DNA from 4 places in the Citrobacter rodentium NBRC 105723 genome. Region 1 is predicted to be linked to each of the others. Evidence: predicted binding sites of a transcription regulator. Region 1 holds the regulator's gene; each other region holds the start of a gene.
What was found. The regulator CRP, encoded in region 1, controls carbon source genes, mostly activating them, when cyclic AMP is high. The targets are predictions, from matches to a motif close to ATGTGANNNNNNTCACAT.
Positions count from the first base shown of each region.

Region 2: mlc (sugar metabolism global transcriptional regulator Mlc) is a predicted target of CRP. The motif match lies at 844-861, and genes of this name have one in related genera.
Region 3: K7R23_RS22355 (ABC-F family ATPase) is a predicted target of CRP. The motif match lies at 1,193-1,210, and genes of this name have one in related genera.
Region 4: uxuA (mannonate dehydratase) is a predicted target of CRP. The motif match lies at 1,371-1,388, and genes of this name have one in related genera.

Region 1 is NZ_CP082833.1:889,317-891,522, forward strand. Features, by position in the region: gene K7R23_RS04235 (phosphoribulokinase) at 1-241, shown strand, start outside; gene K7R23_RS04240 (OsmC family protein) at 372-776, opposite strand; gene crp (cAMP-activated global transcriptional regulator CRP) at 1,078-1,710, shown strand; gene K7R23_RS04250 (YccS/YhfK family putative transporter) at 1,763-2,206, shown strand, end outside.
Region 2 is NZ_CP082833.1:4,024,622-4,026,827, reverse strand. Features, by position in the region: gene K7R23_RS19110 (LysR family transcriptional regulator) at 1-821, shown strand, start outside; gene mlc (sugar metabolism global transcriptional regulator Mlc) at 949-2,169, shown strand.
Region 3 is NZ_CP082833.1:4,690,453-4,692,658, reverse strand. Features, by position in the region: gene K7R23_RS22365 (anion transporter) at 1-99, shown strand, start outside; gene ldtB (L,D-transpeptidase) at 177-1,097, opposite strand; gene K7R23_RS22355 (ABC-F family ATPase) at 1,323-2,206, shown strand, end outside.
Region 4 is NZ_CP082833.1:732,563-734,768, forward strand. Features, by position in the region: gene arcB (aerobic respiration two-component sensor histidine kinase ArcB) at 1-47, opposite strand, end outside; gene uxuA (mannonate dehydratase) at 227-1,291, opposite strand; gene K7R23_RS03420 (Zn-dependent oxidoreductase) at 1,590-2,206, shown strand, end outside.

The DNA.
Region 1 (2,206 bases):
GGTGGATACCTCCAACCCGTTCGCCGCTCGCGGTATTCCATCGCTGGATGAAAGTTTCGTGGTAATCCATTTTCGTAATCTGGAAGGCATCGATTTTCCCTGGCTGCTGGCGATGCTGCAGGGGTCTTTTATTTCCCACATCAATACGCTGGTGGTGCCGGGCGGTAAAATGGGCCTGGCGATGGAGCTGATTATGCTGCCGCTGGTGCAACGGCTGATGGAAGGGAAGAAGATCAAGTAAGGCGAAATCTTGCCAGATAACGCCTTCTCCAGCCCGGAACAGGCTACAAACGTAGGCCGGGCAAGCGAAGCGCCCCCGGCAGTGTGCCGGATGGCGGCTAACGCCTTATGGCCTACAGATTGCGCAAAACCTAAGCCGCAATCACCTCATACGAGTGGGTAATGTTTACCGCTTTTTCCAGCATCAGCGCCACCGAGCAATACTTCTCCGCGGAGAGATCGACCGCCCGCGCCACTGCGGCATCTTTCAGGTCATTACCCGTAACGATGAAATGCAGATTGATATGGGTGAACAGACGCGGCGCTTCTTCGCGACGTTCAGAGGTCAGCTTCACTTCGCAGTTGGTCACATCCTGACGGCCTTTTTGCAGAATGGAAACCACGTCAATGGCGCTGCAACCGCCAGCGGCCATTAACACCATTTCCATCGGGCTGGGGGCCTTATCGCCTGAGTTGCCGTCCATCAGGATCTGGTGCCCGGAAGCCGACTCGCCGAGGAAGGTTAACCCTTCAACCCATTTAACACGCGCTTGCATATCTCGTAACTCCAATGTTGCAATTTTCCCCACAGATTACGCGCCCGCGACAAATCTCGCAACGGAAGGCGACCTGCGTCATGCTGAAGCGAGACACCAGGAGACACACAGCTAAAGCTATGCTAAAACAGACGAGATGCTACGGTGCGTTGACGTACTGTGTATGCACAGGATTTCATATTAAAGGCTGCTGCCGTTATTGACAGCCTCTTCCCGGGAAGCGGGAAGCACATTTTTGCAACCCCAGAGACAGCGGTGTTTTCTGGCTCTGGAGACAGCTTATAACAGAGGATAATCGCGCATGGTGCTTGGCAAACCGCAAACAGACCCGACTCTCGAATGGTTCTTGTCTCATTGCCACATTCATAAGTACCCGTCGAAGAGCACGCTGATTCACCAGGGTGAAAAAGCGGAAACGTTGTATTACATCGTGAAAGGCTCGGTAGCAGTGTTGATTAAAGATGAGGAAGGGAAAGAAATGATCCTTTCTTATCTGAATCAGGGTGATTTTATTGGCGAACTGGGCCTGTTTGAAGAAGGCCAGGAACGTAGCGCATGGGTACGAGCTAAAACAGCATGTGAAGTGGCGGAAATTTCCTACAAGAAGTTCCGTCAGCTGATCCAGGTCAACCCGGATATTCTGATGCGCCTCTCTTCCCAGATGGCCCGCCGCCTGCAGGTCACCTCAGAAAAAGTCGGCAATCTGGCTTTCCTTGACGTGACCGGGCGTATCGCCCAGACGCTGCTGAATCTGGCGAAACAGCCGGATGCCATGACCCACCCGGATGGTATGCAGATCAAAATCACGCGCCAGGAGATTGGTCAGATCGTTGGCTGCTCCCGCGAAACCGTTGGTCGTATTCTGAAGATGCTGGAAGATCAAAACCTGATCTCCGCGCACGGTAAGACCATCGTCGTTTACGGCACGCGTTAATCCCGTCGGAAACGGCGCGTTACCCCGGTAGCGCGCCGTTTTTGTTTTACCGATGTGGCGCAGACTGATTTATCACCCGGAGATCAACTACGCACTCCGTCAGACGCTGGTGCTGTGTTTGCCCGTGGCCGTCGGCCTGCTGATCGACCAGCTCCATCTGGGCCTGCTTTTTTCCCTCGTTCCCGCCTGCTGCAATATTGCCGGGCTTGATACGCCGCACAAACGCTTCTTCAAACGCCTGATAATCGGCGCGTCGCTGTTCGCCGGTTGTAGTCTGATCATGCAGCTGCTGCTGGCCCGCACGGTGCCGCTGCCGCTCATTCTGACTGTCCTGACGCTTATCCTCGGCGTCACCGCGGAAATCAGTTCGCTCCACGCCCGCCTGCTTCCCGCGTCGCTGATCGCCGCGATTTTTACCCTCAGTCTGGCGGGGAATATGCCGGTCTGGGAGCCGCTGCTGATCTATGCGCTGGGCACGCTATGGTACGGGCTGTTT
Region 2 (2,206 bases), 2.2 Mb from region 1:
TGAACATTTCACAGCCGCCCTTAAGCCAACAAATTCAGCTGCTTGAGCAACAGGTTGGCGCGCGTCTGCTGGCGCGAACCAATCGCAGCGTGGCGCTGACCGCCGCCGGAAAGCAATTTCTCGCCGACAGCCGCCAGATCCTGGGACTGGTAAACGAAGCCGCCGCGCGTGCCGAACGGCTTCACCAGGGGGAGGCGGGGGAACTGCGCATCGGTTTTACCTCCTCAGCGCCGTTTATCCGCGCCGTCTCTGATACTTTGTCATTGTTTCGTCAGCACTACCCTGACGTGCATCTCCAGACCCGTGAGATGAATACCCGCGAGCAGCTCGCGCCGCTGGGCGAAGGGGCGCTGGATCTCGGGCTGCTGCGCAATACGCCGTTGCCGGATACCCTGCATCATGAGGTGATTCTTCGCGAGCCGCTGATGGCGATGATCCCGAGCGCCTGTGCGCTCGCGCAAAAGCCGGTGGTGACGCTGGCGGAACTGGCGAAAGAGCCTTTCGTGTTTTTTGATCCGCACGTCGGCACCGGGCTGTATGACGATATTCTTGGCCTGATGCGCCGCTATAATCTGTCGCCGGTGATTACCCAGGAAGTTGGCGAAGCGATGACCATTATCGGGCTGGTCGCCGCCGGTCTGGGGGTGTCGATCCTGCCGGCGTCGTTTAATAAAGTTCAGCTTCACGAAATGCGCTGGGTGCCGCTTGCGGAGGAGGATGCGGTTTCCGAAATGTGGCTGGTGTGGTCCGGACATCATGAACAAAGCCAGGCGGCGATACGTTTTCTCCAGCAGCTGATTCGAACTGTCAGGAATACTTAAATTAATTTAATAACAGCTAAAAATGTGCGGTTAATCACACCGCTAAGTAAAAGTTGACGTTGCGTATTGAAGTACTTCACCATAGCCCGCAGATTATTTCGGAGCGCGAAAATAAAGGGAGTCAGAGGTGGTTGCTGATAGTCAGCCTGGGCACATCGATCAAATAAAGCAGACCAATGCGGGCGCGGTATATCGCCTGATTGATCAACTGGGGCCGGTATCGCGAATCGATCTTTCTCGTCTCGCCCAGCTCGCGCCAGCCAGTATCACGAAAATTGTCCGCGAAATGCTTGAAGCGCATCTGGTACAGGAACTGGAAATTAAAGAGGCAGGCAGCCGCGGACGCCCCGCAGTGGGGCTGGTGGTTGAAACCGAAGCCTGGCACTATTTATCCATTCGTATCAGCCGGGGCGAAATCTTCCTCGCCCTGCGCGATCTCAGCAGTAAGCTGGTGGTTGAGGAGTGTCTGGATCTCCCGCTCAGCGACGAAAATCCGCTGCTGACGCGCATTATTACGCTTGTCGATCAATTCTTTATCCGCCATCAGCAGCAGCTTGAACGGCTGACCTCCATTGCCATTACCCTGCCTGGCATTATTGATACGGAAAACGGCATTGTGCATCGCATGCCGTTTTATGACGATGTTAAAGAGATGCCGCTCGGCGAGGCGCTTGAGCAGCACACCGGCGTGCCGGTTTATATTCAGCATGATATCAGCGCCTGGACGATGGCGGAGGCGCTGTTTGGCGCTTCCCGCGGCGCGCGCGATGTGATTCAGGTGGTGATCGACCATAACGTCGGCGCTGGCGTGATTACCGACGGACATCTGCTGCATGCGGGCAGCAGCAGCCTGGTGGAGATTGGCCACACTCAGGTCGATCCCTACGGCAAGCGCTGCTACTGCGGCAATCATGGCTGCCTGGAAACCATTGCCAGCGTGGAGAGCGTGCTGGAACTGGTGCAGCTGCGGCTGGGGCAGTCGATGAGTTCAGCGCTTCACGGGCAGCCGCTGACCGTCGATTCGTTGTGTCAGGCCGCAATAGAGGGCGACCTGCTGGCGAAAGATATTATCAGCGGCGTCGGCACCCACGTCGGGCGGATTCTGGCAATAATGGTTAATTTATTTAACCCGCAAAAGATCCTGATTGGCTCGCCGCTTAATAAAGCGGCCGACGTACTGTTTCCGGCGATAGCGGACAGTATTCGCCAGCAGGCGCTACCGGCCTACAGCCAAAATATGGTGGTGGAGAGCACTCAGTTTTCCAATCAGGGGACGATGGCGGGCGCGGCGCTGGTAAAAGATGCGATGTATAACGGTTCTTTGTTGATTCGTCTATTACAAGGTTAACAATTTTTAACTGTTCTACCAAAATTTGCGCTAACGC
Region 3 (2,206 bases), 1.5 Mb from region 1:
GCGAACGATCGACGCATCTGGTGGCGCTTTCACCTTTATTCGCTGCCGATGCTGATATGGGTGGGGGTGGTAGGGTACGGACTGCTGCGGGTGCTGTGATTGGCGCTTATCGGGCCTGCTGTGCGGGTACTGCAGGCCGGGTAAGGCGTAAGCCGCTACCCGGCGCTGTCAGATAATCAGTTCAGACGAACCGGCATCCCGGAACGGCTCTGAATTGCCTGTTCCACTACGGCCTGGTCAACGTCGGCCTGATCGGTGACGCTCTTAACCGTTTTCGTCAGCGTAATCGGCACGATCTCGCCGCCTTCGAACTGTTCTTCAGTGGTCGACAGCGGGTTATGCACTTCAATGTAGCGGCTGCCATCCGGTTCGGTAGTGGCTTTTACCGGCTCATCGATAAACTGTACGCGGGTGCCGACAGGTACGTTTTCGAACAGGAACTTAATGTCATCATTACGCAGGCGCACGCAGCCGTGGCTTACGCGCAGGCCGATGCCGAAGTTCGCATTGGTGCCGTGAATCGCATACAGGCGGCCAATGTACAGCGCGTACAGACCCATCGGGTTATCCGGGCCTGCCGGAACCACTGCCGGCAGCGGTTCGCCTGCCGCCCGGTATTCAGCATGCATTTTCGCCGTTGGCGTCCAGGTCGGCCCCGCTTTCTTGCGCTCAACTTTGGTGGTCCAGTTAATCGGCGTGTCTTTGCCTAACTGACCGATACCGATCGGCAGGACGATAACGGTATTCGTCCCCTTCGGGTAGTAGTAAAGGCGCATCTCCGCGCTGTTGATAATGATGCCTTCATGCACGGTGTCCGGCAGGATCAACTGCTGCGGGATGTTCAGCACCGTACCGCCTTTCGGCAGAAAGGTGTCCACGCCCGGGTTGGCTTCCAGCATGTTGGACAGACCCATCTGGTATTCAGCGGCAAAATACTCCAGCGGCTGAGTGTTGCCTTCCGGGATGGTGATAACCTGGTTCTGGCCGATCAGACGGCTACCATCAGTTGGCAGAGGATAAGTAACGGCTGAGGCGCTGCTGCAAAAGCCTACTACAGCGAGAGCCGCTGCGAAAAACGTTGTTAATTTCATATTCATGTTATACGAGATTCATTGCCTGGCAGGCGTTGGGTTGAGAATTCTGTCATGTTGGGAGCGCATTATATGTGCATTCCCGTGCACAGGGAATTCAGATGTGTACGAAATCACATTTTTTGCTGACCCTGACCTGAGTCACAGTGTAGCCGTTTACCGCGGGACGGGATCTTATTTAAGACTTATGGCATAATAAGCGGTTTGTCACATCTTCTTTAGGATACGTCCGTGTTAGTTTCCAGCAACGTCACCATGCAGTTCGGCAGTAAGCCGCTGTTCGAAAATATTTCCGTCAAATTTGGCGGCGGCAACCGTTACGGCCTGATTGGCGCCAACGGTAGCGGTAAATCCACCTTTATGAAGATCCTCGGCGGCGATCTTGAGCCGACGCTGGGCAACGTTTCCCTCGATCCGAACGAGCGCATCGGTAAGCTGCGTCAGGATCAGTTCGCCTTTGAAGCGTTCTCCGTACTCGACACCGTCATCATGGGCCACAGCGAACTGTGGGAAGTGAAGCAGGAGCGCGATCGCATCTACAGCCTGCCGGAAATGAGCGAAGAAGACGGCTACAAAGTGGCCGATCTGGAAGTGAAATATGGCGAGATGGACGGCTATTCCGCCGAATCGCGCGCGGGCGAACTGCTGCTCGGCGTCGGCATTCCGGTGGAACAGCATTACGGCCCGATGAGCGAAGTCGCGCCCGGCTGGAAGCTGCGCGTGCTGCTGGCGCAGGCGCTGTTCTCCAATCCGGATATTCTGTTGCTCGACGAACCGACCAACAACCTCGACATTGATACCATTCGCTGGCTGGAGCAGGTGCTGAACGAACGTGACAGCACCATGATCATCATTTCGCACGACCGTCACTTCCTGAACATGGTCTGCACCCACATGGCGGATCTGGATTACGGCGAACTGCGCGTTTATCCGGGCAACTATGATGAATACATGACGGCGGCGACCCAGGCGCGTGAACGCCTGCTGGCCGATAACGCCAGGAAGAAAGCGCAGATTGCCGAGCTGCAATCCTTTGTCAGCCGCTTCAGCGCTAACGCCTCTAAATCGCGTCAGGCGACCTCCCGCGCGCGCCAGATCGACAAAATTAAACTCGA
Region 4 (2,206 bases), 160 kb from region 1:
ATCATCAGGTCGACATAATATTGCGCCAGCATACGAATTTGCTTCATCAGGAATTTCCTTTACGACAATCTGGCACAATAATACTCAATTATGAGCAACGCGTTGAAGATTGTGTAAAAAATGCGGGGAAAATAGCGTTACGCGGGAACAGGCGAGAGATAACAGGAAGATGGCGGATGCTGCGACGGGCCCGGCAAGCGGACCCGTCATCAAAGCGAAGGCGAGATTAGCGCTTACCCAGCGCTTCCCACAGCCCCATCAGGTAGGTGACGCCCAGTGCCCGGTCGAACAGACCATACCCCGGACGACCGGTTTCGTCCCAGATAAAGCGGCCATGATCCGGACGGATATAACCGTCGAAGCCGTTGTCATACAGGGACTGCATCACTTTGTACATGTCTAACGAACCGTACTGTGAAGGATGCGCGCACTCATAAAAGTCTTTATCTTTAATGAGCTTGATGTTGCGCACGTGCGCGAAATGAATCCGCTTGCGGCGACTGAACTCCGCGAGGATCTCATACACATTGTTGTCCGGATCTTCCGCAATAGAACCGGTGCAGAGCGTGATACCGTTCGCTTCGGAATCCACGGCGTTGCAGATCCAGTCCAGATCGGCGCGGTTTTTCACAATGCGCGGCAGACCGAAGATAGAGTACGGCGGATCGTCCGGGTGGATTGCCATCTTCACGCCCACCTCTTCACAGACCGGGATCACCGCCTTCAGGAAGTAGACCAGGTTTTCGCGCAGCTTCGCGTCGTCCACATCTTTATACTTTGCAAACAGCTCCTGCACCTTCGCCAGTCGCTCCGGCTCCCAGCCCGGCAGCGCAAAGCCGTTCGAGTTTTCCAGAACCTCTTTCACCACCTCTTCCAGGCTCTTGTCGATATCCTTTTTCTCAAAGGCCATCGTCATGGAGCCATCCGGCAGAACGTAGTTCATGTCCGTCTTCATCCAGTCGAAAACGGGCATAAAGTTATAGCAAATCACCTTCACGCCTGACTGGGCAAGGTTACGGATAGTTTGCTGGTAGTTGGCAATGTAGCGATCGCGTGAAGGCAGACCAATTTTGATGTCATCATGGATGTTAACGCTTTCGATGACTTCCATTTTCAGACCGGCGTCATGCGCCTGCTTAACCAACTTTTCGATCTTATCTACCGGCCAGACCTCACCAACCGCTACGTCATACAGCGCCCCTACGACGCCTTCCACGCCCGGAACCTGGCGGATATGCTCCAGGGAAACCTTATCTTCATCTGGCCCAAACCAGCGCATTGTCATCTGCATACGAAATCACCCGAATCAATGTGTGTATAAACTTGCCCAACTACCATACTAGTAATCATAAGCATACACGGAATTACTGTAGTGACAAAGATCACATATCTGCTTTTACGTTTTTTTCTGCCAAAAAATGCTGTTAGGATTTTTATTGGCTTTTATTTCAATATATTGCATTCATACCCTCTCTTATGGACGACATTTTCCAAATGTGACCCAGGCCACCTTTTCTGTTTTTGTATACTTGTATGGTAATAAAAAGTAATGAAACTGGATTCAAACATACATCGTAAGGAAAGAGAAAATGAGAAGCGTCGTCGTAGAAAAACCCGGTCAACTTACCATCGCTCAGCGCCCTGTCCCGGAACCTGGCGCGCATGAGGTCCGGGTGAAAGTCGTCTTCGCGGGCATCTGTGGATCGGATGTGCATATCTATCACGGCCATAACCCTTTTGCGAAATACCCTCGCGTGATTGGACATGAGTTTTTCGGCCTTATCGATGCCGTAGGTGAAGGCGTCGATGGGGCGCGCTTAGGCCAGCGCGTTTCGGTGGATCCGGTCGTCAGCTGCGGTCACTGCTACCCCTGCTCCGTAGGGCGCCCGAATGTGTGCAGCCAGCTCCAGGTCATTGGCGTTCATCGCGACGGCGGCTTCAGCGATTATGTTTGCGTACCGGCGAAAAACGCTTATCCGATCCCGGAGAATATCAGCGATCGCCAGGCGACAATGGTGGAGCCTTTTACCATTGCCGCCAACATTACCGCCCAGATGAAACCTACGCCGCAGGACATCGCTCTGGTCTACGGCGCAGGTCCGATGGGGCTTACCGCCATCCAGGCGCTGAAGGGAGTTTACGGCGTCAGCCAGGTGGTGGTTGCCGATCGCATCCCGGAACGTCTGGAGATGGCGAAAAATAACGG